DNA from 2 places in the Variovorax sp. AB1(2024) genome. Region 2 is predicted to be linked to the other one. Evidence: predicted binding sites of a transcription regulator. Region 2 holds the regulator's gene; the other holds the start of a gene.
What was found. The regulator LexA, encoded in region 2, represses DNA repair genes until DNA is damaged. The targets are predictions, from matches to a motif close to ACTGTATNNNNATACAGT.
Positions count from the first base shown of each region.

Region 1: a site for LexA is predicted at 10,633-10,650, ahead of WIX39_RS06690 (ATP-dependent helicase). Genes of this name have one in related genera too.

Region 1 covers NZ_JBBHKP020000001.1:1,391,734-1,407,103, reverse strand. The annotation lists gene WIX39_RS06740 (glycogen/starch/alpha-glucan phosphorylase) at 1-2,297, shown strand, start outside; gene WIX39_RS06735 (Ig-like domain-containing protein) at 2,320-2,742, shown strand; gene WIX39_RS06730 (ExbD/TolR family protein) at 2,767-3,252, opposite strand; gene WIX39_RS06725 (MotA/TolQ/ExbB proton channel family protein) at 3,261-3,956, opposite strand; gene dapB (4-hydroxy-tetrahydrodipicolinate reductase) at 3,975-4,820, opposite strand; gene WIX39_RS06715 (outer membrane protein assembly factor BamE) at 4,939-5,508, opposite strand; gene fur (ferric iron uptake transcriptional regulator) at 5,597-6,016, shown strand; gene hprK (HPr(Ser) kinase/phosphatase) at 6,080-7,039, opposite strand; gene WIX39_RS06700 (PTS sugar transporter subunit IIA) at 7,184-7,651, opposite strand; gene hpf (ribosome hibernation-promoting factor, HPF/YfiA family) at 7,840-8,169, opposite strand; gene WIX39_RS06690 (ATP-dependent helicase) at 8,500-10,620, opposite strand; gene corA (magnesium/cobalt transporter CorA) at 10,846-11,832, shown strand; gene WIX39_RS06680 (5'-methylthioadenosine/adenosylhomocysteine nucleosidase) at 11,825-12,583, opposite strand; gene WIX39_RS06675 (ABC transporter substrate-binding protein) at 12,701-14,332, opposite strand; gene WIX39_RS06670 (dipeptide ABC transporter ATP-binding protein) at 14,369-15,370, opposite strand, start outside.
Region 2 covers NZ_JBBHKP020000001.1:3,448,468-3,463,837, forward strand. The annotation lists gene WIX39_RS16105 (oxepin-CoA hydrolase, alternative type) at 1-215, opposite strand, end outside; gene WIX39_RS16110 (3-hydroxyacyl-CoA dehydrogenase) at 227-1,747, opposite strand; gene WIX39_RS16115 (MFS transporter) at 1,879-3,036, opposite strand; gene WIX39_RS16120 (D-2-hydroxyacid dehydrogenase family protein) at 3,033-4,040, opposite strand; gene WIX39_RS16125 (hypothetical protein) at 4,131-4,493, opposite strand; gene lexA (transcriptional repressor LexA) at 4,623-5,306, opposite strand; gene WIX39_RS16135 (asparaginase) at 5,380-6,342, shown strand; gene adk (adenylate kinase) at 6,377-7,033, opposite strand; gene kdsB (3-deoxy-manno-octulosonate cytidylyltransferase) at 7,172-7,945, opposite strand; gene WIX39_RS16150 (Trm112 family protein) at 7,942-8,124, opposite strand; gene lpxK (tetraacyldisaccharide 4'-kinase) at 8,105-9,130, opposite strand; gene WIX39_RS16160 (ExbD/TolR family protein) at 9,131-9,556, opposite strand; gene WIX39_RS16165 (MotA/TolQ/ExbB proton channel family protein) at 9,576-10,208, opposite strand; gene xseA (exodeoxyribonuclease VII large subunit) at 10,522-11,835, shown strand; gene WIX39_RS16175 (Fe-Mn family superoxide dismutase) at 11,885-12,466, shown strand; gene WIX39_RS16180 (DUF192 domain-containing protein) at 12,537-12,995, opposite strand; gene WIX39_RS16185 (hypothetical protein) at 13,097-13,288, opposite strand; gene WIX39_RS16190 (cell envelope biogenesis protein TolA) at 13,443-13,766, opposite strand; gene icd (NADP-dependent isocitrate dehydrogenase) at 13,987-15,246, shown strand.

The DNA of each region.
Region 1 (15,370 bases), 2.1 Mb from region 2:
GCGCCAACTACGCGCAGGACCTCAAGCGCGTCTACTACCTGTCGATGGAATTCCTCATCGGGCGCACCTTCACCAACGCGCTGCTGGCCGTGGACCTGTACGACACCGTGCGCGAAGCGCTGGCCGACTTCGGCGTCGACATGGACGCGCTGGCCGAACGCGAGCCCGACGCGGCCCTGGGCAACGGCGGCCTGGGCCGGCTCGCCGCCTGCTTCCTCGATTCGATGGCCACGCTCGGCGTGCCGGGCATGGGCTACGGCATCCGCTACGAATACGGCATGTTCCGCCAGCGCATCGTCGACGGCCAGCAGGTCGAGACGCCCGACTACTGGCTCACGCGCGGCAACCCCTGGGAATTCCAGCGGCCCGAGGTCAACTACCGGGTGCGCTTCGGCGGCCACGTGCAGAAGCGCGAGGGCGCCAACGTGCCGCCCGGCGCGGTCGACTGGGTCGACACCCACGACGTGCTGGCCGTGGCCTACGACACCATCATCCCGGGCTACGGCACGCAGGCCACCAACACGCTGCGGCTGTGGTCGGCGCGCGCCACCGAGGAAATCGACCTCTCGGCCTTCAACCGCGGCAACTACATGGGCGCGGTCGAGAGCAAGAACCAGTCGGAGAACGTGTCGCGCGTGCTCTACCCCGACGACTCCACGCCTTCGGGGCGCGAGCTGCGGCTGCACCAAGAGTACTTCTTCTGCAGCGCCAGCATGCAGGACCTGCTGCGCCGCTACCTGCGCAACCACACGACCTTCGACCAGCTCTCGGAGAAAGTCAGCATCCACCTGAACGACACCCACCCGGTGCTCGCCGTGCCCGAGCTCATGCGGCTGCTGCTGGACGAGCACGGCATGCCGTGGGACGAAGCCTGGGCGCACACGCAGAAGGTGTTCAGCTACACCAACCACACGCTGATGCACGAGGCGCTGGAGACCTGGCCGGTCGAGATGCTGGGCCGCATCCTGCCGCGGCACCTGCAGATCATCTACGACATCAACGCGAAGTTCCTGGCCACCGTCGCGCAGAAGCTGGGCAACGACGTCGAGCTGATGCGCAGGCTTTCGCTGGTGGACGAGACCGGCGAGCGGCGCGTGCGCATGGCCTACGTGGCGGTGCTGGCGAGCCACTCGGTCAACGGGGTGTCGGGGCTGCACTCGGAGCTGATGAAGCAGTCGATCTTCTCGGACTTCGCGAAGCTCTTTCCCGAGCGCTTCAACAACAAGACCAATGGCGTCACGCCGCGCCGCTGGCTGGCGCAGGCCAACCCGCCGCTGGCGGCGCTGCTCGACCAGCGCATCGGCAAGGGCTGGCGGCGCGACCTGTCGCAACTGGAGGCGCTGAAGCCGATGGCCGCGCAGCCCGCCTTCGTGCGCGCCTTCCGCCATGCCAAGCGCGAGAACAAGCTTCGGCTGGCCAACTGGGTCGAGCAGCACCTGAAGGTGGACGTCGACACCGACGCGATGTTCGACGTGCAGGTCAAGCGCATCCACGAATACAAGCGGCAGCTGCTCAACGTGCTGCATGTGGTGGCGCGCTACCACCGCATCCTCGACGCGCAGGCCACGGGTGCGCCGGTCGACATGGTGCCGCGCGTGGTGGTGTTCGCGGGCAAGGCCGCTTCGGCCTATGTGATGGCCAAGCTGGTGATCCGGCTCATCAACGACGTGGCCAGCACCATCAACGCCGACCCGCGCGTGGGCAAGCTGCTGAAGGTGGTGTTCCTGCCGAACTACAGCGTGAGCCTGGCCGAGATCATCATGCCGGCGGCCGACCTGTCGGAGCAGATCTCCACGGCGGGCACCGAGGCCTCGGGCACCGGCAACATGAAGTTCGCGCTCAACGGCGCGCTGACCATCGGCACGCTGGACGGCGCCAACGTGGAAATGCGCGAGAACGTGGGGCCGGAGAACATCTTCATCTTCGGCAACACCACGCCCGAGGTCGCCGACATCCGCGCGCGCGGCTACCAGCCGCGCGACATCTACGAAGGCAACGCCGAGCTCAGGCGCGTGCTCGACGCGATCCGCGACGGCGCTTTCTCGCCGGGCGAGCCGGGCCGCTACCAGGGCATCTACGACGCGCTGGTGAACTGGGGCGACCACTACCTGCTGCTGGCGGACTACGCGAGCTACGTGGCGAAGCAGGCCGAGGTGGATGCGCTGTATCGCGATTCGGATGCGTGGACGCGGATGGCGATCCTGAACGTGGCGGGCATGGGCGCGTTTTCATCGGACCGCACGATTGCGCAGTACGCGCATGAGATCTGGCATACCAAGCCGGTCGTGCTGGGCTGAACCACCTTCGAGGCAACACGCCATGGCATACGCCCGGATGAAAGTCCACGCGGCCGCACTGCTCGCGGCACTGGCCCTGTGCACGGTCGCGCACGCCCAGAAGGGCACCCCGCGGGAGCACACCTGGCAACGCAGCACCACGGCGGGCCAGGAGGTGCGCATATTCACCTACGTGCAGCAACGCTCCGATTGCAGCCAGGGGCCCGATCCGGTCGTCACCATCCGCACGAAGCCCGCACACGGCACCGTGAGCGTGCGACCGGGCTCCGTCACCGTCGGCCCGCCGCGGTTCGGCGCGGTCGATTGCAGCGGCCGTACGTTGTCGGGGCAGGGCATCTGGTTCGTGCCGGAACCGGGATTCAGCGGAACCGACCAGTTCGACTACGAGGTGCAGTTCACCAACGGCGTGGCGCACGACACTGCCATGGTCGAGGTCAAGCCCTGACGCTTCTACGCGCGCGCGGGGCGTTCAGCGCTTGGCGGGCGCGGTGGGATCGGTGGCCGGCTGCGGCGCGTCGGTGACGAAGCCGATGCGGCTCAGGCCCGCCTTGTTGGCAATGCCCATCAGCGCCACCACCTTGCCGTAGGGCACGGTCTGGTCGGCGCGCAGCTGCACCTCGGTGTCCTTGCTGTCGGCCGCGGCCTTCCCGAAGCGGTCGGCCAGTTCCTCGTCGGTCACGGCCTGGTCGTTGAAGAAGACCTTGCCGGAGGCGTCGACCGACACGCTCACGAACTTGGGCGTGTCGTTGGGCTGGCCCGCGTCGGTCTGCGGCAGGTCGAGCTTGATCGAGCTGGCCATCAGCGGCGCGGTGATGATGAAGATCACCAGCAGCACCAGCATCACGTCGACCAGCGGCGTCACGTTGATGTCGGACAGCGGCCGCTGCGCGCCGCCGCCCATCGCGCGCCCGCCGCCTGCGGCGCCGCTGCCCAGTGAAGTACGACCGAAGGCCATGGCGCGGCTCAGACCGGCATCGGCCGCGCGGGCGGCGGCGCGGCGGGCGTCGGCGGCTCGCCGAAGCTGCCCAGCAGGTCGTGCGCGAAGCCTTCGAGCTCGGCTTCGATGCGGCCGATGACGCGGCCGAACACGTTGTAGGCCAGCACCGCCGGAATGGCCACGGCCAGGCCGAACGCCGTCATGACCAGCGCCTCGCCGACCGGCCCCGCGACTTTGTCGATGGTGAAGCCGCCGGTCTGGCCCGCGATGCCCGACAGCGCCCGGTAGATGCCCCAGACCGTGCCCAGCAGCCCCACGAATGGCGCGGTGGCGCCCACGGTGGCGAGCAGGATCTGGCCGGCCTGCAGGCGGCGCAGCGCGCCGTGCAGCGCATTGCGCAGGACGCGGGTCAGGCGCTGGTTGCGGTCGACCGCAGCGCCCAGCGTGCCCTCAGGGGCGCCGGCGGCCACGCCGCGGATGGCCGACACCGCCGGCAGCACCAGCGCCGCGCGGTCGAAGGCCCGGAGTTTCTGCTCGGCGTCGGCCGGCGTGGCCGATTGCCAGAAGGCGGCGATGCTGCGCAGCACGTCGCGCGTGCCGCCGCGCAGCAGCCAGGCCTTCCAGAGAATGATGACCCAGCTCGCGATCGACATCGCCAGCAGCAGCGCGGCCACCGAACGGCTGACGCCGTCGCCGTGGGTCAGCAGTTCGAGCACGCTCATCGGCCGTCCTTTGGTTTTCTAGCGCAGGCCCAGCACGTCGTACATGTCGAACAGGCCGGTGCGCTGCCCGGCCAGGAAGCGCACCGCGCGCAGGCTGCCCTGGGCATAGGTGACGCGGCTCGACGACTTGTGGGTGATCTCGATGCGTTCGCCGGTACCCGCGAACAGCACGGTGTGGTCGCCCACGATGTCGCCGCCGCGGATGGCCGAGAAGCCGATGGTGGAAGGATCGCGCTCGCCGGTGATGCCTTCGCGGGCGTACACGGCGCAGTCCTTGAGGTCGCGGCCCAGCGCGTCGGCGATGACTTCGCCCATCTTGAGCGCGGTGCCCGAGGGTGCGTCGACCTTGTGGCGGTGGTGCGCCTCGATGATCTCGATGTCGTAGCCGGTCGACATGGCCTTGGCGGCCATCTCGAGCAGCTTGAGGGTGACGTTGACGCCCACGCTCATGTTGGGCGCCATCATGATGGCGATGTCCTTGGCGATCTCGGCGATCTCGGCCTTCTGCGCGTCGCTGAAGCCGGTGGTGCCGATGACCGCCTGAACGCCCAGTTCGCGGCACACCGCGAGGTGCGCGAGCGTGCCTTCGGGGCGGGTGAAGTCGATGAGCACCTGCGCGTCCTTCAGGCCCGAGCGCAGGTCGGACACGATGGAAACGCCGCTGTCGAAGCCCAGGAAGCCGCCGGCATCGGCGCCGAGCGCCGGGCTGCCCGCGATGTCGAGCGCGCCGGCCAGGCGCAGGTCGGGCGCGTTGCGCACGGCCTCGATCAGCATGTGGCCCATGCGGCCCGATGCTCCGGCGATGGCGACGCGGCGCGGCGCGGAAGCGGGATGGCTGGAAGGATTGGAGGTGGATTCGGTCACGCGGATTCAGTCTTCGAAATGGCCAATGGCATGCATGGACTCGGGACGGACGCCGCCTGACTCGGCGGGCGCCGCCCGCTGTTTTCTTCTATCGCTTCGGCTCGTTGCCGCAGCACGCTCAGCGCGTGGCTTCGAGCGGAGGGTACGCGGCCGGCAGCGGCGGCAGGCTGGCCGACGGCGACGAGGCGGCGCTGTTGTCGGCCTTCTTCTCGTCCTTGGAGGGAGCGAATTTCTTGAGTTCGTCCTCGGATGCCTCGAGCGTGGGCACCTTGCCGGAGCGCTTGCGGGTGTCCAGCGTGGCGACGAATTCTTCCTCGCTGGGCATCTCGTCGCCTTCGAAGCGGTCCATCAGTTCGCCGTTGAAGAACACGGTCAGGTGGCGTTCCTGCGGTTCCACGCCCTGGCGGCGGATGGTGAAGACGTAGTCCCAGCGGTTGTTGTGGAAAACGTCGCTCAGCAGCGAGGTGCCGAGGATTTCGCGCACCTGCTGGCGCGACATGCCGGGCTTGAGCGCCGCGACCTGTTCCTTCGAGACGAAATTGCCCTGCACCACTTCGACTTTGTAAGGAGTGACGGCCGTCAGGGCGTTACGCGTGCGCTCGCTGAAACCGCTGCAGGCACCGAGGCCGAGCGTCGCGGCGATGGCGGCGACCAGCAGCCAGGGACGGCGTTGGAGAATGGCAGGCATGGGAGGAAGGGGGGTAGCGATATGATCGGCCATTGTAGCGGCTGCCCTTTTCAGGGCCTTTGCCGCAGCCAAGGGCGCAGGAATCAACATGGCCAACATCGACGAACTCAAGAATACCGGCCTCAAGGCCACATTGCCGCGGCTGAAGATCCTCGAGATCTTCCAGACCGGCAGCCAGCGGCACATGACCGCGGAAGACGTGTTTCGCGTGCTTCTGAACGAACACTCGGACATCGGCCTGGCCACCGTCTACCGCGTGCTGACCCAGTTCGAGCAGGCCGGCATCCTCGAGCGCAGCCATTTCGAGAGCGGCAAGGCCGTCTACGAACTCAACGAAGGCACGCACCACGACCACCTGATCTGCACCTCGTGCGGCAAGGTCGAGGAGTTCTACGACGCCGAGATCGAACGCCGCCAGCAGATGATCGCCAAGGACAAGGGCTGGATCCTGCAGGACCACGCCATGTCGCTCTACGGCCTTTGCGGGGATTGCGCCAGGAAGCGCTGAACCCGCACCTGTTCCCGCGGCAGGAAGCCAAAGAAAAAAGGGGCGAATGCCCCTTTTTTGCTTTCAGTCGTTGTCGCGGGCGTTTTCCATCGCCTTGTGGTGGCGTGCCACGAAATCGGCATAGGTGTCGATGCCGCGCAGCTGCAGGATGGAGTTGCGCACCGCCGCTTCGACCAGCACGGCGATGTTCCGCCCGGCCACCACCTGGATGATGACCTTGCGCACCGGGATGCCCAGCACGTCCTGCGTGAGCGGTGCCGAGGGCATGCGTTCGTAGTCGCGCTCGAAGCTGTCGCGACGCACCAGGTGCACGATGAGCTTGAGCCGCATCTTCCGGCGCACCGCCGTCTCGCCGAAGATCGCGCGGATGTCCAGCAGGCCGATGCCGCGCACTTCGAGCAGGTTCAGCAGCAGGTCGGGGCAGCGCCCCTCGATGGTGTTCTGGTTGATGCGGTAGAGGTCGACCGCGTCGTCGGCCACGAGGCCGTTGCCGCGCGAGATCAGCTCCAGGCCCAGCTCGCTCTTGCCCAGGCCCGACTCGCCCGTGATCATCACGCCCATGCCCAGGATGTCCATGAACACGCCGTGCATCGACGTGCGCTCGGCGAAGTGCTTGGACAGGTAGGCGCGCAGCAGGTCGATCACGAAGGCCGAGGATTCGCGCGTGGCAAAGAGCGGCAGCTGCGCGCGCTCGCAGATCGACAGCAGCTCGTCGGGCGCGGCCTGGCCGTCGGCCAGCACCAGCATCGGCGGCTCCAGCGTGACGATGCGGGCAATGCGGCGGGCGCAGTCTTCCTGGCTGCCGCGCGTCAGGTAGGCCACTTCGCGCGCCCCCAGGATCTGCACGCGGTACGGATGGATGTAGTTGAGGTAGCCGACCAGGTCGGCCGCCGACTGCGCGCGGCTGATGACTTCGGGGTCGAACTGGCGCTCTGACGCCCCGAGCCCGGCGAGCCATTCCCAGCGGAGCGACCCGCGGAACTCCTCGAACATGGCATCGGCGCTGATGACGGTCGGCTTCATGCGTTCAGGAGATGGCGCTCACGCACCAGATTTGGGGCAGGCCAGAATACCGCGGAACCGGCTTTGCCGGGCCGCTGGTATTGCCCCCGGTAGGGGGTTGGCGAAGCGACACGAAGTGCGCGAAGCCTGGGAGCGAGCCACAGCTCAGGCGATTTGGGTGGAGTGCCAGCCGGCGATGAGGCCGTGCAGGGCGGCGGCGTCGGTGCTGGACTTGATCTGTTCGCGCAGGCTGGAGTCGCTCAGCAGCTCGGCGATTTCAGAGAGGATTTCGAGGTGCTTCTGCGTGGCCGCTTCGGGCACCAGCAGGAAGATCAGGAGCGCGACGGGCTGTTCGTCGGGGGCGTCGAAGCCGATCGGGTTGGCCAGCTGGAACACGGCGGCCATCGGCGCCTTGAGGCCCTTGATGCGGCCATGGGGAATGGCGACGCCGTGGCCCAGGCCGGTGGAGCCGAGGCGCTCGCGCGCAAACAGGCTGTCGGTGATCAGGGCGCGTCCCAGGCCGTGAAGGCTTTCGAACAGCAAACCTGCTTCTTCGAAAGCACGTTTCTTGCTAGTAGCGTCAACGCTCACAAGCACTTGAGCGGGCGGCAGGATGGACGCGAGGCGATTCATGGTGGGTGCAGAGCGGGGGCGATTATGCACCCGCTTGGTAAAAACCCCCAGTCCCCCTATTTACTTTCTGTCTACACGTGGTCCGCAGGCCTCGTCCGCCCTCTGAGCGAAGGCAATGCCCCAGCGCAATAGTCGGAAAACAAAAAGCCGCCCGAGGGCGGCCTGTGGGGGGAGCCGAGGGCTCCGGTTTACATCAGGCGCTTGGGCGCCGCGTGATGGTGGTCCTGCAGGCGATCCTTGTGGCGGACCACCTGGCGGTCGAGCTTGTCGACCAGCTCATCGACCGCAGCGTAGAGATCAGCGTGGCTCGACTCCGCGAACATGTCATTGCCCTTGACGTGAATGTTGCACTCCGCCCTTTGGCGGCGTTCCTTTTCCTTCTGCTTTTCCACCGTGAGGATCACCTTGACATCGACTACCTGGTCGAAATGTCGCGTGATCCGGTCCAGCTTGCTCGTGACGTAGGTGCGCAAGGCAGGTGTGACGTCGAGGTGATGACCGCTGATCGTCAAATTCATGAATGACCTCCTGGAATTGACGGTTGGGGAAATGACCGCACTCCGGAATGGAGCTTGGCCGGCGAAACAGGTGTGTGGGGAAGCGGGGAGAGAAGAAGAGACTGGGTAAGAAGAAGAAATCTGGGAAGGTCGATTCACTATGCCCAAGCTGTCACGCTATTGCAATACCGGAGTTGCCCAAAGCTGCGCGCGCATCGCGTGCTTCCTGCGGCACGCTAGCGAATCAATAGCAGCATCCGCGCGCGGGACAGGCGCCGCGGCGTTTCGCTCAAAAATGTTTCAGCAGGAAAGACCCCGAAACCCTGCCGCCGTGAGGGCCAGCGGACGGGCTCAGCGCCAGGCGGCGCGCATGCGGTTTCGCAGGTCGATCACGGCAGCGGGCGGCGGCACGGCCGGCGGCCGCTCGGGTGGCGGCGGCCAGGTCTGCTGCTCAAAGCCCGCGAGGTCGGCATCGGCGATGAAGCGCGTGCGGTTGGCATACAGATGCCGGTCGCCGCGCGCCGACTGCTGCGTGACGTAGAAGCGCTGCGGCACCAGCAGGTGCAGGTGGTCGCGCGCCCGGGTCATCGCCACGTAGAGCAGGCGGCGTTCTTCTTCGAGCTCTTGCGCGCTCTGCGCCACGTCGGCCGGCAGGCAGCCGTCGACCACGTTGATCACATGCACCGAGTTCCACTCCTGCCCCTTGGCCGAATGGATGGTCGAGAGGATCAGGTAGTCCTCGTCGAGCAGCGGCGGACCCGGGCGGTCGCTGGTGGCCTCGGGCGGATCGAGCGTCAGTTCGGTCAGGAAGCGTTCGCGCGACGCGTAGCCGGCGGCCAGCCGCGCGAGCTGCTCGACGTCGGCGCGCCGCACGCCCGAGGTGTCCTCGTACAGCCGCTCCAGGTGCGGCTGGTACCAGGCCATCGCCACCTCCACGTCGGCCGGCCATGCGAGCGCAGGAGAGCGCAGCGCCTCGTAGGCCTTGGCGAAATCGGCCCATTGCTCGCGCGCCGCGGAAGGCGGCACGAAGTCGCGCACTGCGGCCACCGGATCGGCGGCCTGGTCCATCGCGTCGAGCAGCCGCGTGCCGGTGACGGGCCCGATGCCCGGGATCAGCTGCGTCACGCGAAAGCCCGCCATGCGGCCGCGCGGGTTCTGCGCGAAACGCAGCACCGCGAGCAGGTCCTTCACATGCGAGGCCTCGAGAAACTTGAGCCCGCCGAACTTCACGAACGGAATGTTGCGCCGCGCCAGCTCGAGCTCGAGCGCCGCGCTGTGCGACGAGGTGCGAAACAGCACCGCCTGCGACTTCAGCGCCAGCCCGCCCTCGCGGTGCGCCAGCACCTTGTCGGCCACCCAGCGCGCCTGCTCCGCCTCGTCGGGCACGAGCACCAGCAGCGGCTTGCCGGCCGATGGCTTGTCGGTCCACAGCGTCTTGGCGTGCCGCTCGGCTGCTTGCGCGATGACGCGGTTCGAGGCGTCGAGGATCGGCTGCGTCGAGCGGTAGTTGCGCTCCAGCGTGACCACGCGTGCGTCCTGCGTGAACTGCGACGGGAAGTCGAGGATGTTGCGCACCGTGGCGCCCCTGAACGAATAGATCGACTGCGCGTCGTCTCCCACCACCGTCACGCCGCGCCCGTCGGGCTTGAGCGCCAGCAGGATCGAGGCCTGCAGCAGGTTGGTGTCCTGGTACTCGTCGACCAGCACATGGTCGAAGCGCGCGCCGACGTGCGCGGCCAGCGCGGGCTCGGCGACCATGCCGGCCCAGTAGAGCAGCAGGTCGTCGTAGTCGAGCACGTTCTGCTGCTGCTTGGCCTCGACGTAGGCGCCGAACAGCTTCTTCAGCTCGGCCTCCCATTCGCCGCACCACGGGAAAGACTCCCGCAGCACCTCGGCCAGCGGCGCGCGCGTGTTCACGCAGCGCGAGTAGATCGACAGGCAGGTGCCCTTGCGCGGAAAGCGGTTGACGGTGGAAGACAGGCCCAGCTCGTGGCGCGCCAGCCCCATCAGGTCTTCGGCGTCGCCGCGGTCGTGGATGGTGAAGTTCTCGTCCAGCCCGATCTGTGCGGCGTACTCGCGCAGCAGCCGCGCGCCGATGCCGTGGAAGGTGCCAGCCCACGGCAGCGAAGGCGGCGCCTCCGACTTCAGGCCCAGCACCTTCGCCAGCACCTGGCCCGCGCGCCGCCCCATTTCCTGCGCGGCGCGGCGCGAGAAGGTCAGCAGCAGCAGGCGCTGCGGATCCACCCCGCCGGCAATCAGGTGCGCGACGCGGTGCGCCAGCGTGCTGGTCTTGCCCGACCCGGCGCCGGCGATGACCAGCAGCGGCCGCTCGTCGCGCTCGGCGATGGCCGCTCCCACCCCGTGCTCGACCGCCGCGCGCTGCGCGTCGTTGAGCGTGGCCAGCGCGGCGGCCAGGCGCTCGGCCTGGGTCTTCGGGGCGGTGGAAAGAACGGGGGACGCAGCGGTCTGCATGGGCACGACTTTACTGTATGCCCGTCCAGTCCAGCCACCTTGCTGCCATGTGGCCGGTGACATAATCGCGCCTCGCTGCAACCGGAGACTCTTCCCATGGAAACCGCCCCGTCTCGGCAGCTTTCAACTCCCTTTCACTGACGCGTTTTCCTCACGCACGTCGGGCCCGGGAATTGAAAGCGCCCCTCCCTCGCCCATCGTCCAGTCACCCCCGGGAGTGAGCCAATGCTCAACATCTTTACGCTCGCCAACGGCCGCCTCGTCCAGGAAGAGATCGAGGCGCTCGAAGAGCTTTCCAAGTTCCAGCCGATCTGGGTCGACCTCGAATCGCCCACGCTCGAAGAGAAGCGCTGGATCAAGCAGTACTACGGCCTGTCCATCCCCGAAGACGCGATGGACGAGGACATCGAGGAATCCGCCCGCTTCTACGAGGAAGACAACGGCGAGCTGCACATCCGCTCCGACTTCCTGATCGACGACGACGAGAACCCGCGCACCGTGCGCGTCGCTTTCATCCTGAACCAGCACAACACCGACCTGCGCAGCCGCGGCGTGCTGTTCTCGATCCACGACGAGGACGTGCCCGTGTTCCGCCTGCTGCGCATGCGCGCGCGCCGCGCACCGGGGCTGATCGAGGACGCCAAGGAAGTGATGCTCAAGCTGTTCGACGCCGACGCCGAGTATTCGGCCGACACGCTCGAGAACATCTACGACGAGCTCGAAGTGGCCGGCAAGAAAGTGCTCTCGGGCAACGTGAGCGACGAGCTGGCCGGCGAGGTGCTCGGCGCCATCGCGCGGCAGGAAGACTTGAACGGCCGCATCCGCCGCAACGTGATGGACACGCGCCGCGCGGTCAGCTTCATGATGCGCAGCAAGATGCTCAACGCCGAGCAGTTCGAAGAGGCGCGCCAGATCCTGCGCGACATCGAGTCGCTGGACAACCACACGGCCTTCCTGTTCGACAAGATCAACTTCCTGATGGATGCGACCGTCGGTTTCATCAACATCAACCAGAACAAGACCATCAAGATCTTCTCGGTGGCCAGCGTGGCGCTGCTGCCGCCCACGCTGATCGCCAGCATCTACGGCATGAACTTCAAGTTCATGCCGGAGCTCGACTGGGCCATGGGCTATCCGTATGCCATCGTGCTGATGGCGGCCAGCGCGCTGGTGCCGATGTGGTACTTCCGCCGGCGCGGCTGGCTCAAGTAGCCGCGCCACTACCCGCGTCTTGCGCGGGCAGCGTGGCCAGCCACGCGCCCACCAGCGCGAGGCTGTAGCGGCTCGCCACCTCCACCACGAAGCGCGCGAAGTCGCCATGCGCGGCATCGTCGGCGCGGTCCGAAATCGTGCGCATCGCGGCAAACGGCACGCCGTAGTCGTGACACACCTGCGCCATCGCAGCGCCTTCCATCTCGACCGCGAGCGCATCGGGCAGCTCGCGCTGCAAGGCCTCGCTCTCCGCGGTGGTGGAGACGAAGCGGTCGCCGCTCACCAGCAGGCCGCGATGCACCCCGGGCTGCCGGAGGCTGAATTCATCCACGGCCTGCTGGCCGACCAAGGCCCCGGGGTCGCGCAGCACGTCGGCCGCCACGGCCGCCAGCGCGTTGCCGATGGCAGCATCGGCCGCGAAGCGCGCCATGCCCATCAGCGGCACCTCGTGCTTCGGGAAAAGCGGCGAGGCGTCCATGTCGTGCTGCAGCAGTTCGGTGGCCACGACCACGTCGCCCACCTTCACGCCCGGCGCCAATCCACCCGCCACGCCGGTGAACACGATGGCCCGCACGCCGAAGCGCTCCAGCAGCACCGTGGCCGTCACCGCCGCCGCGACCTTGCCGATGCGCGACAGCACCGCGACCACCGGCTGGCCCTGCAGATGGCCCACCCAGAAGTCGCGCCCCGCCACGCGCACACGCTGCTCGTCGGGCATCTGCGCAAGCAGGGCACTCAGTTCCTCGTGCATGGCAGCGACGATGGCGATGGGCGCGCGCGGCAAAAAACTCAAGACATTTCTCTTTCCAGAAACACCGCGGAACCGGCTATGCCGGGCCGCAGGTGTTGCCCCCAGCAGCCTGGGGGGTTACTTGATATCCACACCATAGAAAGTGTGGCGCCCGAAGGGGCTCAGCTTGAAGTCGACCACTTCCTTGCGCACCGGCTTCAACTGCACCGCATGCGCGATGGTGAACCACGGCGCCTGCTCCTTGAAGATGACCTGAGCCTTCTTGTAGAGCGCATCGCGGTCGGCCTGCTTGGTCGCGCTCTTGGCCTTCACCACGAGGTCTTCGTAAGGCTGATAGCAGAACTTCGAGATGTTGCTGCCGCTGGCCGACTTGGCCGATGCGCAGCCCAGCAGCGTGTAGAGGAAGTTGTCCGGGTCGCCGTTGTCGCCGGTCCAGCCCAGCATGCCCATCTGGTGCTCGCCGGCCTGCAGACGCTTGCGGTACTCGCCCCACTCGAAGCTCTTGATCTCTGCCTTGACGTTGATCTTGGCCAGGTCGGCCTGCATCAGTTCGGCGATGCGCTTGGCGTTCGGGTTGTACGGGCGCTGCACCGGCATGGCCCACAGGTCGGTCGAGAAGCCGTCGGGGTAGCCGGCCTGCGCCAGCAGCTTCTTCGCGGCTTCGGGGTCGTACGGGTCATCCTTCACCGCGTCGTTGTAGGACCACATGGTCGGCGGAATCGGGTTCTTCGCAGCCACGCCGGTCGTGAGGTACACACCGTCGATGATGGCCTTCTTGTTGATCGCCATGTTGATGGCCTTGCGCACACGCACGTCGTCGAAGGGCTTCTTCGTCGTGTTGTACGAGAGGTAGCCCACATTCAGGCCGGGCTGCTCCAGCACCTGCACGTTGGGGTCCTTGCGGATCGCGTCGAGGTCGGCAGGGTTCGGGTACGGCATGACGTGGCACTCGCCCTTCTGCAGCTTGGCCCAGCGCACCGAGGCATCGGGCGTGATGGCAAACACGAGGTCGTCGATCTTGGCCTTGCCGCCCCAGTACTGCGGGAAGGCCTTGAAGCGGATGATCGCGTCCTTCTGGTACTGCACCAGGTAGAACGGACCGGTGCCGATCGGGTCCTGGTCGACCTTCTCGGGCGTGCCGGCCTTCAGCATGGCAATGGCGTATTCCTTCGACTGGATGCCCGCGTACTGCATCGCCAGGTTCGCGAGGAAAGGCGCCTCGGGCTGGTTGAGCACGATCTTCACCGTGTAGTCGTCGATGCGGTCCACCGTCTTCAGCAGCTTGGGCATGCCCATGTCGTTGAAGTACGAGTGGTTCTGGCTCGTGACCTTGAAGAAGGGATCGCTCTCCTTCCACTGGCGCTCGAGCATGAAGATGAAATCGTCGGCGTTGAAGTCGCGCGTGGGCTTGAAGCTCTTGCTCGTGTTGTGCCACTTCACGCCCTTGCGCAGGTGGAAGGTGTAGACCGTGCCGTCGGCGGAGATGTCCCACTTCTCGGCCAGGCCCGGCACGACCTTGGTGCCGCCGCGCTCGAACTCGACGATGGTGTTGTAGACCTGCGTGGTCACGTCGAACGAGGTGCCGGTGGTGTTCATGCCCGGATAGAAATTCTCCGGGCTGCCTTCCGAGCAATACACCAGCGTCTTGGCTGACACCGCGCCGCAGGCCAGGGTAAGGGCCGCAATCGCTGTCGGTGCCAGGAGCGCCAGGCTTCGTGAGCGGCGCGAAACGGTGGGCTGGGTCTTCATTTGGACTCCTTGGGACACGGTTGAAAAAGCAGGTTGCTAGGGATTCGTCGCCATCGCGATGGCGGCCGGCGGAACATCGGCGCGCACGAGCGGCGCGCCTTCGAGAAACTTCTCCGAGAAATGGCACGCCACCAGCCGCTCGTCGAGCAGGCGCGGCAGCGGGCGCTCCTGGCGGCAGCGCTCGGCCACGTGCGGGCAGCGCGTGCTGAACACGCAACCGGCAGGCGGGTTCAGCGGCGAAGGCAGTTCGCCCTTGAGCACGATGCGCTGGCTGCTGAGCCCCGGCGTCGAAGCCAGCAGCGCCTGCGTGTACGGATGCAGCGGCCGCGCGAAGATGCGCGACTTCGGGCCCTGCTCCACCGCATGGCCGAGGTACATCACGAGCACGTCGTGCGCGATGTGCCGCACCACGCCGAGGTCGTGCGAGATGAAGAGATACGCCAGCCCCAGCTCGGCCTGCAGGTCGGACAGCAGGTTCAGCACCTGGGCCTGGATGGACACGTCGAGCGCCGACACCGGCTCGTCGGCCACCAGCAGGCGCGGGTTCAGCATCAGCGCACGCGCAATGGCGATGCGCTGGCGCTGGCCGCCGGAGAACATGTGCGGATAGCGGTTGGCGTACTCGGGCCGCAGGCCCACGCGCGCCAGCATCTCGCGCGCCTTGGCTGCGCGCTCGGGCTTGCCCATGGTGGTGTTGATGGCCAGCGGGTCTTCGAGCACCGCCGAGATCTTCTTGCGCGGATTGAGCGAGCCGTACGGGTTCTGGAACACCAGCTGCACGGCCTGTCGCAGCTCGCGCTTGCGCTCGGGCGGTGGGTTCACCGCGTCGGCGCCCACCAGCGTGAGCTGGCCCGCGGTCGGCTTCTCGATCAGCGCGACCATGCGCGCGAGCGTCGACTTGCCGCAGCCCGACTCGCCGACCACCGCCAGCGTGCGGCCGCGCTCGATGCGGAACGAGATGTCGCCCACCGCGCGCAGATGCGACGGCGCGCGGAACATGCCGCGGCGGATGTCGTAGGTGCGCTGCAGATGGGTCGC
Region 2 (15,370 bases):
TTGGCCAGCAGCCGCTGCAGCGAGCCGCCGGCACAGAACCATTCGCCTTCGCCCACGATGACGACGCTGCGGATCTCCGCGCTGCCCTCGGCGCCGTTGAGCGCCTCGATGCCGGCGGCGTAGATCTCGGGGCCCAGCGCATTGCGCTGGGTCGGGTTGGAGATGGTCAGCACCATGGTGCTGCCTTCGCTGGTGCTCTTGAGTTCGGCGGTCATGGTTTGCCTGCTTATTCTTCTTCGTGCAGCAGGCTCAGGCCCAGCGCGCCGCGGCGGCGCAGCCACGGGCTCGGGCGATAGCGCGGATCGCCATACACCGTCTGCAGGTTGAACAGCACCTCGAGCATGTTGGTCGGGCCGTAGAGGTTGCCCATGGCCAGCGGGCCGCGCGGGTAGCCCAGGCCCAGCTGCACCGCGGTCTCGAGGTCGGCCGGCGTGCACACGCGCTGCTGGCACATGTCGGCTGCGATGTTGACGATGGTGCCGATCACGCGCTGCGTGACGAAGCCGCCGCTGTCGCGGATCACGCTCACCGCCTTGCCGTCGCGCGCGAAGAGGGCGTGCGCGGCGTCGCGGATGTCGCGGCGCGTGGCCGGATTGGTGGCGAGCACGCGGCGCTTGGTGGCGGCGTCGTCGATCAGCATGTCGATGCCGATGGTGCGCGTGGCGTCCAGGCGCTCGACGGCGGCGACCGTGGTCACGTCGAAGCCCAGCGGTGCCACCAGGATCAGCGAATGCGGCGCGGGCGCGGCGCCGCTGTCGATCTGCGCGCCCAGCGTGTTCACCAGGCGCAGGAGTTCGGCGCGGCGCGCCGCGCGTGGCGACACCCACACCGACGGCGTGCCGTCGACCACGGGCGCGGGGGTCTCGGGCACCTGCTGCATCACGCCGTCGGCGTAGCGGTAGAAGCCTTCGCCCGTCTTGCGGCCCAGCGCGCCGGCGGCCAGGCGCTGCGCGGTGATCACGCTCGGGCGGAAGCGCGGTTCCTCGAAGTACTGGTGGTAGATCGACTCCATCACCGGGTGCGACACGTCGAGCGCCGTCAGGTCCAGCAGCTCGAACGGGCCGAGGCGAAAGCCCGCCTGGTCCTTGAGGATGCGGTCGATGGTGGCGAAATCGGCCACGCCTTCGCTGACGATGCGCAGCGCCTCGGTGCCGTAGCCGCGGCCCGCGTGGTTGACGATGAAGCCGGGGGTGTCCTGCGCCTGCACGGCGCTGTGGCCCATCTGCCTGGCGTAGCCCGCCAGCTGCGCGCAGACCGCGGGGGCGGTCTTGAAGCCAGCCACCACCTCGACCACCTTCATGAGCGGCACGGGATTGAAGAAGTGGAAGCCCGCAACGCGCTCGGGGCGGGCGAGCCCGGCCGCAATGGCCGTCACCGACAGCGAAGAGGTGTTGGTGACCAGCGTGGCGCTCTCGGCCACCACGCCTTCGAGTTCGCGGAACAGCTTGCGCTTGACTTCCAGGTCTTCGACCACGGCCTCGACCACCAGGTCGCAGCCGGCGAGCGCCTGGATCGAATCGACCGCCCTGACGCGGGCGACGTACGCGTCGCGCGCGGCGGCGTCGATCTTGCCTTTTTCGTGCAGCTTGTTCCATTGGGCGGCGAGGGCTTCGCGGCCGCGCTCCGCGGCGCCCGCGAAGCTGTCGAGCAGCAGCACTTCGCTGCCTGCCTGGGCGGCGATCTGCGCGATGCCGCGACCCATGGCGCCGGCGCCTATGACGCCGATTCGGGTGTAGTTCACTGTCATTTGCTGAAGATTTTCGCTGGTTGAGGGGTATCCGGCCTGCCGCGCAGGCGTCGACGCAAGCGCTGTCGTCACCTGCGATTTTGCAGTTGCGCGCGGGCGGGGCGTGACGGGTTTTACGCGGGGGCGCGATTTCAGGCCGGGCGGCGGCTGCGGTTGATGGCGGTGCTGAGCGAGATGGCCACCAGCATGACGCCGAAACCGACCCAGCTCATCCAGGCCGCCGCGTCGTGCGCCAGCAGCCAGCCGCCGAGCGCAGCGCCCACGGCCTGGCCTGTATAGATGCCGGAGCTGTTGAGCGCCACCGAGCCCGGCGCGAGGGCCGGCGCCAGGCCCACCAAGCGGGCCTGCTGGGCCGAATTGGTGGCGAAGCAGCCCAACCCCCAGGGCACCAGCAGCACGGCCAGCCAGGCGAGCGTGGAAGCGGTCGGCCACAAGAGCAGGCTCAGCGCGATCAGCGAGGTAGTGACCAGCACCATGCGCCCGGCCCCGACGCGGTCGATGAAGCGGCTGACCACCATGTTGCCGATGAGCCCGCAGGCGCCGAACAGGGCCCACATCACGCTCAGCGTGGTGGCGTCCGCACCGAAGCTCTGCTTGAGGATGGGGCCGAAATAGCTGAACAGCACGAACTGCCCGGCACCCTGCAGCGCCGTCACCGCCACGATGCCCATCAGCACCGGACTGCGCAGCACACGCGACCAGGCGGCGGCTGTGAGTGCCGCCGGGCGAATGCCGGCGGGCAGGGTGAGCCAGATCGATGCCGCGCTCACGACGCTGAGCAGCGCAACCGCCACGAAGGCCATGCGCCAGCCCAGGTGCCCGCCGATCAGCGCGCCGATGGGCAGGCCCAGCACCGAGGCCATCGACCAGCCCAGGAACACGAAGGTGACGGCGCGCCCGCGCTGCTCGGGCGGTACCAGCAGGCCGGCGCAGGCTGCGGCCTGGGGCGTGAAGATGGCCGGCGCGATCACCGTGAGCATGCGTACCGGCAGCAGCGCGCCGAAGCTCGGCATGAGCGCCGCGAGAGCGTGGCCCGCCGCATACCAGAGCAGGGTGAGCGCGAGCAGCTGGCGGCGGTCCCACCCCGCGACGGCGGCGGCCAGCAGCGGCGCGCCGATGCACATCACCGCCGCCGCGGCGGTGATCAACTGGCCTGCGGTGGCGACCGAAATGGCCAGCGAAGCGCTGATTTCATTGAGCGTGCCGGGCACGACCATCACGCCCGTGCCGATCACGAAGTTGCCGACCAGCAGCGCCCAGAGCGCACCCTTGGGCGCGGGCCGGCTCACCGGCGAACCTGCAGCGCGCCGGGATTCACGATGTTCGTGGGATTGCCGTTGATGTAGCTCACGACGTTGTCGAAGGCCTGGCCGAAGTAGCTCTCGTAGCTCTCCTGCTCGACATAGCCGATGTGCGGGGTGCAGATGCAGTTCTCCAGCCGCAGCAGCGCGTGGCCCTGCAGCGGCGGCTCGCTCTCGAACACGTCGATGGCGGCCAGCCCGGGGCGGCCACGGTTGAGCGCCGCGAGCAGCGCGTCGGCCTCGACCAGCTCGGCACGCGAGGTGTTGACGAACAGCGCCGTCGGCTTCATGCGCGAGAGATCCTCGAGCGTGATGAGACCGTTGGTTTCGTCGTTGAGCCGCAGGTGGACCGACAGCACGTCGGCGGCTGCAAAGAACTCCTGGCGGTTCTGCGCCACCTGGAAGCCGTCGGAGCGGGCCTTGGCGCAGCTGGCTTCACGCCCCCAGATCACGACCTGCATGCCGAAGGCCTGCCCGTAGCGCGCGACCAGCTGGCCGATGCGGCCGTAGCCCCAGATGCAGAGCGTCTTGCCCTTAAGCACCGAGCCCAGCCCGAAATTGGGTGGCATCGAGGCCGACTTGAGGCCCGACTGCTGCCACGCCCCGTGCTTGAGGTTGCTGATGTATTGCGGCAGCCGGCGCATGGCGGCCATGATGAGCGCCCAGGTGAGCTCGGCAGGTGCCTGGGGGGAGCCAGAGCCTTCCGCCACGGCGATGCCGCGCTCGGTGCAGGCCGCCACGTCGATGTGGCCCGCGACGCGACCCGTTTGCGAAATGAGCTTGAGCTTGGGCAGCTTCTCGATGAGCTGCCGGGAGATCTGTGTGCGCTCGCGAATCAGCACGATCACGTCGGCGTCCTTGAGGCGAACCGAGAGTTGCCCGATGCCCTTGACCGTGTTGGTGTAGACCTTGGCTGCGTACGCGTCCAGCTTGGTGGCGCAGCGCAGTTTGCGCACGGCGTCCTGATAGTCGTCGAGGATCACAATATTCATGGCGTGCCATTGTGCCTCGCAGCATTGGGATGTCGCACCCCCGAACGTTTGGATACCCACTGCCGACGGGCTCTCCCAGGGGGCCGCGCCTCAGTGCAGGCGTGTGGAGCGGGGCGCGGTGACCATGGCTTCGGCCGCTTCGAGGGCCGCCAGACGGTCGAGCTCCGCGCACACGTCGTCCATGCGGCCGGAGATCACGACACGGTTGCTGCGCTGCTGGCCCTTTCCGTCGACCACGCGCACCACGCGCAACGGGCGCGCCGGCGCGGTGGCTGCAGCCGCCGGTGGCGTCGCGCCGCAAGAGGGTCGCACCGCGACATAGCGCAGGCCGGCGGAACTCTCGCTGTGGTCGAGCGGGGCGTGGCGATGAGGGCGGCGTGCCGGAATCAAACGGTTGGCGAGCGATTGCAGCGGCATCCAGAAATCAGCGATGGCGAGGAGGGCGATTCCCATGTGAACTCCAAAAAAGTATGAGGTTGAACACAGGCAGGATTTCTTGAATCGGCCGCGACAGGGTGATGGCGACTTCGCGCCATACGCCCGCCACCTGTCGCGGCCGGGTGAGTGCTGCTGCCAGCAGGCCTACATCAGCATGGTGTTGCGGATGAGGCCCACGGCGAGGCCTTCGATCTCAAAGGGCTCGCCGGGCTGGACGATGATGGTCGGGTAGTCGGGGTTCTCGGCGTGCAGCTCGATGACCTGCTTGTTGCGCTTCAGGCGCTTGACGGTGACCTCGTCGCCCAGGCGCGCCACCACGATCTGGCCGTTGCGCGCTTCCTTGGTGGCCTGCACGGCGAGCAGGTCGCCGTCCATGATGCCGGCATCGCGCATGGACATGCCGCGCACCTTGAGCAGGTAGTCGGGCTGGCGCTGGAACAGTGTGTTCTCGACGTAGTAGGTCTGGTCGACGTGCTCTTGCGCCAGGATGGGCGAGCCCGCGGCGACCCGGCCGATGAGCGGCAGCGCCAGTTGCGCCATGCCGGGCAGCGAGAGCGAGAACTGGCCGCCTTCGCGGTGACGCGTTTCGTTCAGCGAGCGCAGGGCGTCGCCCTTGAGGCGGATGCCGCGCGAGGTGCCGCTGACGAGTTCGATGACACCTTTGCGGGCCAATGCCTGCAGGTGCTCTTCGGCCGCGTTGGCCGACTTGAACCCGAGTTCATTGGCGATTTCGGCGCGCGTGGGTGGCGCGCCGGTTCGGGCGATGGCGCTCTGGATCAAGTCCAGGATCTGCTGCTGGCGGGCTGTAAGCTTCACGGCGAACTGCATATGTGGTTCCTTGCGGCACTGGCTAGATATCCAGTACCTGTATTTTTAACCAGTTTTAAAAAGTTGACAAGACATGCCCGATTTCCCCTCGCCTGAACTGCGCCGCGTGGTCGTGCTGGGCACCGGCGGCACCATTGCCGGCAAGGCCGCCAGCAGCGGCGACAACATCGGCTACACGGCCGGGCAGGTAGGCGTAGCGGACCTTCTGGGCGGCATCGAGGCGCCCCAGGGCGTGACGCTGGTGGCGGAGCAGGTCGCGCAACTGGACAGCAAGGACATGTCCTTCGAGACCTGGCAAAAGCTCGCGCAGCGCTGCGCGCACTGGCTGGCCGAGCCCGACGTGGCGGGCGTGGTGGTTACGCACGGCACCGACACGCTGGAGGAGACGGCCTTCTTCCTGCATTCCGTACTGGCGTGCGCGAAGCCTGTGGTGCTGACCTGCGCCATGCGCCCGGCGAGCGCGCTGTCGCCCGATGGTCCGCAGAACGTGCGCGATGCCATCGGCGTGGCTCTGGCAGCGGGTGCGAGGGGTGTGACCGTGGTGTGCGCCGGCGCGATCCACAGTGGCGCCGACGTGCAGAAAGTCCACACCTACAGACTCGATGCCTTCGCATCAGGCGATGCAGGCGTGGTTGGCTATGTGGAAGAAGGTGAAGTGCGCCGCGTGAGGGCGTGGCCCGAGGGCGGGGCGCTGCCGGCTTCGAAGATCTTCGAGGCGGCCGCCGTCCAGTGGCCTCGCGTGGAGATCGTCATGAGCCATGCCGGCGCGAGCGGTGCGGTCGTCGAGGCGCTGCTGCAGCCCGGCAACGCCGAACCGGTCCGTGGACTGGTGCTGGCCGCCACCGGCAACGGCACGCTGCATCACGCGCTCGAAGCGGCTGCGCTGAAGGCGCAGGAGGCGGGCGTGGCGGTGGTTCGCGCGACGCGCTGCATGAACGGGCGCATCCTGCCGAAAGCCGATGACCGCCTGCGGGACGCGGGCACGCTCACGCCGGTGAAGGCGCGCATCGCGCTGATGCTCGAGTTGCTCGGGTGAGGTGGTGGCCGCCCTGACGGAGGGCGGCCGGCAATCAGCTGCTCAGCGCTGCGAGTGCGCGCTGGGTGATTTCATCGACCGTGCCCACGCCCTTGATGGCGCGGTACTTCGGCGCGGCGGCCGGGTCGGTCTTGGCCCAGGCCGAGTAGTAGTCGACCAGCGGACGCGTCTGCTGGCTGTACACGTCGAGCCGCTTGCGCACGGTTTCTTCCTTGTCGTCCTCGCGCTGGATCAGGTCTTCGCCGGTGACGTCGTCCTTGCCTTCCACCTTGGGCGGGTTGAACTTGACGTGGTAGGTGCGGCCCGAAGCCGGATGCGAGCGGCGGCCGCTCATGCGCTCGATGATGTCGCCGAAGGGCACGTCGATCTCGAGCACGTAGTCGAGCTTGACGCCCGCCGCCTTCATGGCGTCGGCTTGCGGAATGGTGCGGGGGAAGCCGTCGAACAGGAAGCCGCTGGCGCAATCGGCCTGGGCGATGCGTTCCTTCACGAGATTGATGATCAGGTCGTCGCTGACCAGTGCACCCGCATCCATGACGGCCTTGGCCTGCAGCCCGAGCGGCGTGCCGGCCTTGACGGCGGCGCGCAGCATGTCGCCGGTCGAGATTTGGGGGATGCTGTACTTCTGGCAAATGAAGGCCGCTTGCGTGCCTTTGCCCGCCCCGGGCGCGCCCAGCAAAATTAGTCTCATGGTGTCCTCGGACGGTTCTTAGATTTTGTGTCGCGCCAGGCGTCGGCTTCAGGGGCTTTGGGCAGGGCGGAGTTGCTTCGAGGATAGCACGCGTGCTCCCCGGGATTTGTCGCTGCCCCGACAGGCACGTCGAGCTCCTCAGGCCGTCGGGCCGGCGGCGAAGACCGCGCGCACGCGCGCCAGGTCTTCGGGCGTGTCGATGCCCGGGCCGGGCGCCACGTGGCTCACGTGGACGGCGATGCGGTGTCCGTGCCACAGCGCCCGCAACTGCTCGAGCGCCTCGGTCGCCTCGACGGGCGAAGGCGGCAGCGACGGAAACTTGCGCACGAAGCCTGCGCGGTAGCCGTAGATGCCGATGTGGCGCAGGGGGGCTGGCGTGGGCAGCACCGTGGGCGCGGCGCCGTTGGCGGAACCGTCGCGCCACCAGGGGATGGGCGCACGGCTGAAGTACATGGCGTTGCCCTGTGCATCGAGCACGGCCTTCACCACGTTCGGATTCATGAAGTCGGCCGGCGAATCGATCTCGTGGGCCGCGGTGCTCATGGCGGCCTCCGCATGGGTGGCCAGCGTGGAGGCCACGGCATCGATCAGCGCCGGGTCGATCAGGGGCTCGTCGCCCTGCACGTTGACGACGATGTCGTCGCCATCGAGGCCGAGCTGCTCGCAGGCCTCGGCCAGCCGGTCGGTGCCGCTGGGGTGGTCCTGGCGGGTCAGGATCGCATCGACGCCGTGCGCCTTGCAGGCATCGATGATCGAGACGTCGTCGCCGGCCACCACCACGCGCACGGCACCGGACTCGCTGGCGCGCCGGGCCACGCGCACCACCATCGGCACGCCGGCGATGTCGGCCAGGGGCTTGTTGGGGAGCCTTGTCGACGCCAGGCGCGCCGGCACCAGGACCGTGAAGCTCACAGCCCGAGCTCTTCGTCGGAAAGCGTGCGTGCCTCGTTTTCCAGCAGCACGGGAATGCCGTCGCGCACCGGGTAGGCCAGGCGCGCGCTGCGCGAGCAGAGCTCCTGCTTTTCGGGGTTCCAGGTCAACGGACCCTTGGTGACGGGGCAGACGAGCAGTTCAAGCAGCTTGGTATCCATCGAGCGATGATAGCTTTGCGTCGAGCGCGGTGAAGAATTCCGGAGCGGGTGCGAAGAGCAGTGGCACCGCCAGTGCGTCGGGTGCCTTTTGCCACAGCTTGATCGCGTCTTTTTCGGTGCAGACGAGAGGGCCGCCAGCACCGGCCGGGTGTTGCCAGGCGTCGAAGTCGTAGTGGTCGGGCAGCGCGATGGTTTCGGCGAGCGTGAGGCCGCGGCCCCGGAGCATGGCGAAGAAGGCCTCCGGGCGCGCGATGGCCGCGAGCGCGGTCACCGGTTTGCCTGCCAGCGTGCTCAACGGCACGCGCTGCCCCTCGCTCGTGAGGGCGTAGTCCGCAAGGCGCCGCGTGGCGGTGTAGCCGCCTGCGAATGCGGGGTGTTCGCCGCTGTGCAGCACCAGGTCGCAGCGGCGTGGCCACGCCTCGCGCAGCGGGCCCGCCGGCAGGCGCCAGCCGTTGCCGATGCCGCGGTCGTCGAACACGCAGATCTCGATGTCGCGGCCGAGCGCCAGGTGTTGCAGCCCGTCGTCGCTGACGATGACTTGTGTGCCGGGATGCCGCTCCAGCAGCGCAAGGGCCGCCTCGATGCGCCTGCGCGCGACGAACACGGGGGCCTTCGTGGCGTGGTGAATCAGGGCGGGCTCGTCGCCGACGTCGCGGGGATCGCTGTCGGCCGTCGCTTCACGGCAGTCGTCGGTGCGCCGGCCGTAGCCACGGGACACCACGCCCACCTGGATGCCGCGCGCACGCAGATGGCGCACCACCGCCATCACCACGGGCGTCTTGCCGGCGCCGCCCGCGATCACGTTGCCGACGACGATCACCGGCACGGGCACGCGCTCCGACCTAAGCCACCCGAGCCGATAGAGCCATCCCCGAACGGCGAAGAGAGCTGCATAGAGCAGCGATAGCGGCCGCAGCAGGCAGGCCAGCAGGCCGCGGCGCAGCCACGCTTCCTGCAGTCGCGAGGCGGCGGGCGCCTGCGTGCTGCTGCGGCCTTCGGACGGCACTCAGCGCCCGGCTTGCGCCGTCGACTGGGCTGCGAAGGTGATCTGCATCAGGCCGGCGCGGCGTGCTGCCTCCATCACCGTGACGACGGCCTGGTGCGGGCTGGTCGCGTCGGCGCTGATGATCACCACGCTGTCCTTGCCGCCGGTGGCCGCGGCGGCGAGCGCGGCGGCCACGGCATCGACATTGCGGTCGGCCAGGGGCGTCTTGTTGATCGAATAGCGGCCGTCGGCCGACACCGCCACGATCACTTCCTTCGGATAGTCGCGCTGCGCGTCGACGTCCGCGGTCGGCAGCCGAAGCTGCATTTCGGTGAACTTGCTGTATGTGGTCGACAGCATCAGGAAGATCAGGATCACCAAGAGCACGTCGATGAACGGAATCAGGTTGATCTCCGGCTCGTCGCGCGCACCGTGGCGGAACTGCATGCGGCCTCGGGTCATGGCGTCACTTGCGCAGGGCGTTCAGATGGCGGGCGAAGCGCTCGCCCGACAACTCGAGGTTCAGCAGGTATTCGTCGACCCGGCTGCGGAAATAGCGCCAGAAAATGAGCGTCGGAATCGCCACGATCAGGCCGAACGCCGTGTTGTACAGCGCGATCGAGATGCCGTGCGCCAGTTGCGCCGGGTTGCCCGAGCCGACGGCGCCGCTGCCGGGCGACTGCGAGCCGAAGATCTCGATCATGCCGATCACCGTGCCCAGCAGGCCCAGCAGCGGGGCGGCGGAAGCGATGGTGGCCAGTGCCGGCAGGTAGCGCTCCAGCTTGTGCGCCACGGTGCGGCCGGAGGCCTCCATGGCGGCGCGCAGGTCGTCTTCGGTGCAGCGGGGGTTGGCGTTCAGCGCGCGCAGGCCGGCGGCGAGCACCTGGCCGAGCATCGAGTTGCGTTCGAGCTTGGTCACCACGTCGGGGCCGGGAATGGCTCCCTGAGACACCGTGATGGTTTCGTCGAGCAGCTTCGGCGGCAGTACCCTCACGGTCTTCAGACTCGTGAAACGTTCTATAACCAGCGCGAGCGCAATGACCGAACAAGCGAGCAATGGCCAGATCGGCCAACCCGCGGCAACTATGATGGAAAACAAGTAAATCCTCCGGCCCGTAGACTGCAAATGCGCGGCGATTATCCACTGAGCCCACCATCGGCACGCGCCTTGTTTTGGTGTCGGCAAGGACGCACAGATTCTGTGGATAACTTTGTGACTAACCTGCTGCGCAACGTGTCCGAACCCGCATGGAATGGGCTTTTCGCTAGAACGACTGAATTTTGAGCAGCACTTTTTTCAATGAAATCAATGGCTTGCACGGAAAACCGTGCACCTGTCCCGCATTGGGGGCTGGCGCTAGGGGGCGGGCCGCGCGTTGTGGAAGAGTGGCATCTGGCCGAGCGTGCACTTCGTGAGCTTGCGTGACATGAATTCCGCGCCAGGGCCGCGCGTCTGGGCTGTCGGCGCGTTGTGCCATGCGGTTGCCGAAGCGCTCGACGCGCGTTTCAACCCGGTGACGGTGCGCGGCGAAATCTCGGGTTTTTCCCGCGCCTCAAGTGGACATTGTTACTTCGCCCTCAAGGACGAATCGGGCCAACTGCGCTGTGCGATGTTTCGTCGCGCTGCCGGCCTGCTCGATTTTTCGCCCCGCGACGGCGACCAGGTCGAGGTGCGCGGCCGGCTCGCTGTGTACGAGCCGCGTGGCGATCTGCAACTCGTCGTGGAGAGCTTGCGGCGCGCGGGGCAGGGTGCCCTGTTCGAGCAGTTCATGCAGCGCAAGGCGCGTCTGGAGGCCGAGGGACTGTTCGATCCGGCGCGCAAGCGTGCCTTGCCCGCCATGCCGCGTTCGGTGGGCGTTGTCACGTCGCTCGGCGCGGCTGCGCTGCACGACGTCGTGACGGCGCTGCGGCGCCGCGTACCGCACATTCCGGTGGTGCTGGCGCCCGCCGCCGTGCAGGGAGCGAACGCGCCGGGTGAACTCGTTCGCGCGCTGAACTCGCTCTACGCGCTCGAGCCGGCGGTCGACGTGATCCTGCTGGTGCGCGGGGGCGGGTCGATCGAAGACCTGTGGGCGTTCAACGACGAGACCCTGGCGCGCACGATCGTGCAGAGCCCGGTGCCCGTGGTCAGCGGCGTGGGACACGAGACCGACTTCACCATCGCCGATTTCTGCGCCGACCTGCGCGCGCCCACGCCGACCGCGGCGGCTGAACTCGTCAGCGCGCCGCGTGACCTGTGGCTGGGCGCACTCGACCTGCTCGAAGAGCGGCTCGACGATTCCCTCGGCGGTCGCCTGGATGTGCTCGGACAGCGGCTCGACCAGGCGGCGGGGCGGCTCGGGCGTCCGTCGAACCTCGTGGCGCGCCAGCAACTGCGGCTGGCGCACCATGCACAGCGCCTCCAATACGCGATGCGATCGAGGCGCGAGCGCCTGGCGCATGCGCCGCGCGCCGTGGCCGCGGGCTTTCCCCAGAAGCTCGAAAGAGCGATGACGCAACGCCATGACCGGCTGGAACGCATGGCGCTGCGGCTGAGGCTGCTCGACCCGGCATTGGTCCTGCAACGCGGCTACGCCTGGCTCACCGATGCCGACGGACGCGCGGTCGTGAGCGCGAAGCAATTGGCACCGGGCGACGCGGTCGTTGCAAGGCTCGCCGACGGAGAGGTCGACATGACCGTCTCTCCGGGCGGTGTCACGGGAACACGTCCGACGCGACCTCAATGATTAATTCCTAGAATCCACGATTCCCACAACCAACCCACGAGAAAAAACCATGGAACATGTGCTCCCACCCCTGCCGTACGCACTCGACGCACTGGCACCCGAGTATTCGAAGGAAACCCTCGAGTACCACTACGGCAAGCACCACAACGCCTACGTGGTGAACCTCAACAACCTGCAGAAGGGCACCGAATTCGAAGCGATGACGCTCGAGGAGATCGTCAAGAAATCCAGCGGCGGCATCTACAACAACGCAGCCCAGATCTGGAACCACACCTTCTTCTGGAACTGCATGAAGCCGCAAGGCGGCGGCGCTCCCGGCGGCGCGCTGGCCAAGGCCATCGAAGCCAAGTGGGGCAGCTACGACGCCTTCAAGGAAGCCTTCGTGAAGTCGGCCGTGGGCAACTTCGGCTCGGGCTGGACGTGGCTGGTGAAGAAGGCCGACGGTTCGGTGGACATCGTGAACACCGGCGCCGCCGGCACGCCGCTGACCACCGCGGACACCGCGCTGCTGACGGTGGACGTCTGGGAACACGCCTACTACATCGACTACCGCAACCTGCGCCCGAAGTTCGTCGAAACCTTCCTGGCCAAGCTGGCCAACTGGGAATTCGCAGAGAAGAACTTCGGCTGAGCCTAGGTCTTCCAATGAAGAAAGCCGACCCGCGGGTCGGCTTTTTTTGTGGGCTCAAGCCAGCAAGAACTCAGCGCTTGTTGGCTGTGAACAGTTCTCCGCCGAGGTTTGCACCCTTCTTGATGTTCTTCTTGGCGAACCAGCCTTGATTCATCTCAAGCACGTAGCGCACCGGCTCCAGAGAGCAGTGCGAGTTCTCGGTCATGGGCTGCATGTCGACCAGGTTCACGATGCGGCCGTCGTCGGCCACGAAGGCGGCGGTCAGCGGCAGGATCGTGTTGCGCATCCAGAAGCACTGCGTGGCAGGCTGCTCGAACACGAAGATCATGCCTTCGGCTTGCGGCATCTCCTTGCGGAACATCAAGCCGATCTCGCGCTGCAGGGGGGTCTGCGCAATCTGCGCATCGATCTTGTACAGGCCGACCGACAACTGGGTGCGCGGCAGATCGGTCTGGGGTTGCTGCTGGGCATGCGCCGTCATCATGAAGGACGCGGATACGAGGAGCAGGGCGGCTAGACGCTGGAACATCGGACGACTCTTTCAGGGCGGGAACCGTGCAGGTCCGGCCTCAACCAGATATGCAAATGAAAATGCCCGCTGATGCGGGCATTGCCGGTGAGCTTGAAAGCTTACACCTTCTTGGAAGCGGCCGTGTGGGCCTTGGCGACGTGGCGAACCTTGTGCTTCTTGGCTGCGTGCTTCTTGGCGGAAGCATGCTTGGCGACCTTGGCTGCGGGAGCGGCCGTGGTGGGTTCGGCTTGTTGAGCGAAAGCGCCGACGGCGAAGAGACCGGCGACCAGGGCTGCGAGCAGCTTGTTCATGAGGATATCCTTTGAAATTCGTTGATCTGGATTGCCCTCCCTGCGGAAGGTAGACATTCAACGAAGGCCGTTCCGCGCGGTTGACAGCAACGAGACCGATGCGGGCGAAAAAAAAGCGCTCCGAAGAGCGCTCCTTTTTCGTGGGCTTGCCGAATTACTTCGGGGTGCCGCCTTGGGTCGACTTGCGCTTGACGCTGCCGTCCTTGTTGCGACGACGCTGGTCGCGGGTTTCAGCACGCTTCTCGCCGGAAGCTGCAGCCTTGTCGCCACCGATGGCGCCGCCTTCGGGGGTCTTGGCTTCGTCGCCAGCAGCAGCCTTGACTTGGCCGGCGGGCTTTGCAGCCTTCTTGGCTTCGGCACGTTGCTGCGACTTGCTGTTCGTGGCGTTCCCTTGTTCGGGCGTGGTGCCAGCCGGGTTTTGGGCGTAAGCGCCAGCTGCAAACAGGCCGGCGATCATGACTGCGAGAATTTTGCTCATTGAGATTCCTCTATTCGAGAATTGATTGGAAACGCCTCCCGGCGAGCAGAAGGTCAGACACTAACGAGGCCATTGGCCTGATGGTTGACAAACCCTCGCTGATGGGTTGCGTCTAAAATGTACAGCGATTTGTTCACGTCCTGTAAGCGATTCCTCACGGCTGTCTGAATTCGCTGACACTCGTCAAAATTACGCCACTCCCCCGGAGCCCAACCCCCTCATGTCCAGCTATCAGCACATCAAAGTCCCGACCGAAGGCCAGAAGATCTCGGTCAATGCTGACAACTCCCTCAATGTGCCTGACCAACCGATCATCCCCTTCATCGAAGGCGACGGGACCGGACTGGACATCACGCCGGTGATGCTCAAGGTAGTGGACGCCGCGGTGGCCAAGGCCTACGGCGGCAAGAAGAAGATCCACTGGATGGAGGTCTACGCCGGCGAGAAGTCGACCAAGGTCTACGGCCCCGACGTCTGGCTGCCCGAAGAAACGCTGCAGGCCGTGCGCGAGTACGTCATCTCCATCAAGGGCCCGCTCACCACGCCGGTCGGCGGCGGCATCCGCTCGCTCAACGTCGCGCTGCGCCAGGAGCTCGACCTCTACGTCTGCCTGCGCCCCATCCGCTATTTCGAGGGTGTGCCCAGCCCGGTGCGCGAGCCGCACAAGACCAACATGGTGATCTTCCGCGAGAACTCGGAAGACATCTATGCGGGCATCGAGTTCGAAGCCGAGAGCGACAAGGCCAGGAAGCTCATCAAGTTCCTGCAGGACGAAATGGGCGTCAAGAAGATCCGTTTCCCGAACACCTCGGGCATCGGCGTCAAGCCCGTGTCGATCGAAGGCACCGAACGCCTGGTGCGCAAGGCGCTGCAGTACGCCATCGACAACGACAAGCCCAGCGTGACCATCGTCCACAAGGGCAACATCATGAAGTTCACCGAGGGTGGCTTCCGTGACTGGGCCTACAACCTCGCCGCCAAAGAGTTCGGTGCCGAGCTGATCGACGGCGGCCCGTGGATGAAGTTCAAGAATCCGAAGACGGGCAAGGACATCACCGTCAAGGACAGCATTGCCGACGCGTTCCTGCAGCAGATCCTTCTGCGCCCCGCGGAGTACAGCGTGATTGCCACACTCAACCTCAACGGCGACTACGTGTCCGACGCCCTGGCTGCGCAGGTCGGCGGCATCGGCATCGCCCCGGGCGCGAACCTGAGCGACACCGTCGCGATGTTCGAGGCCACGCATGGCACGGCGCCCAAGTACGCGGGCAAGGACTACGTCAACCCCGGCTCCGAGATCCTCTCGGCCGAAATGATGCTGCGCCACATGGGCTGGACCGAAGCCGCCGACCTGATCATCAGCTCGATGGAGAAGTCGATCGCCAGCAAGAAGGTCACCTACGACTTCGCGCGACTGATGGACGGCGCCACGCAGGTGAGCTGCTCCGGTTTCGGCCAGGTCATGATCGACAACATGTAATTGCGCAAGAAGCGCTGGCCGTGGCCTCGCGCACACGGCAGTCGGGCCCTTGGATCTTCGAAAGGAATCCAGGGGCTTTTTCTTTGCGATATACAGGAAACATCAGGAAAGACGAGCAGCGTGC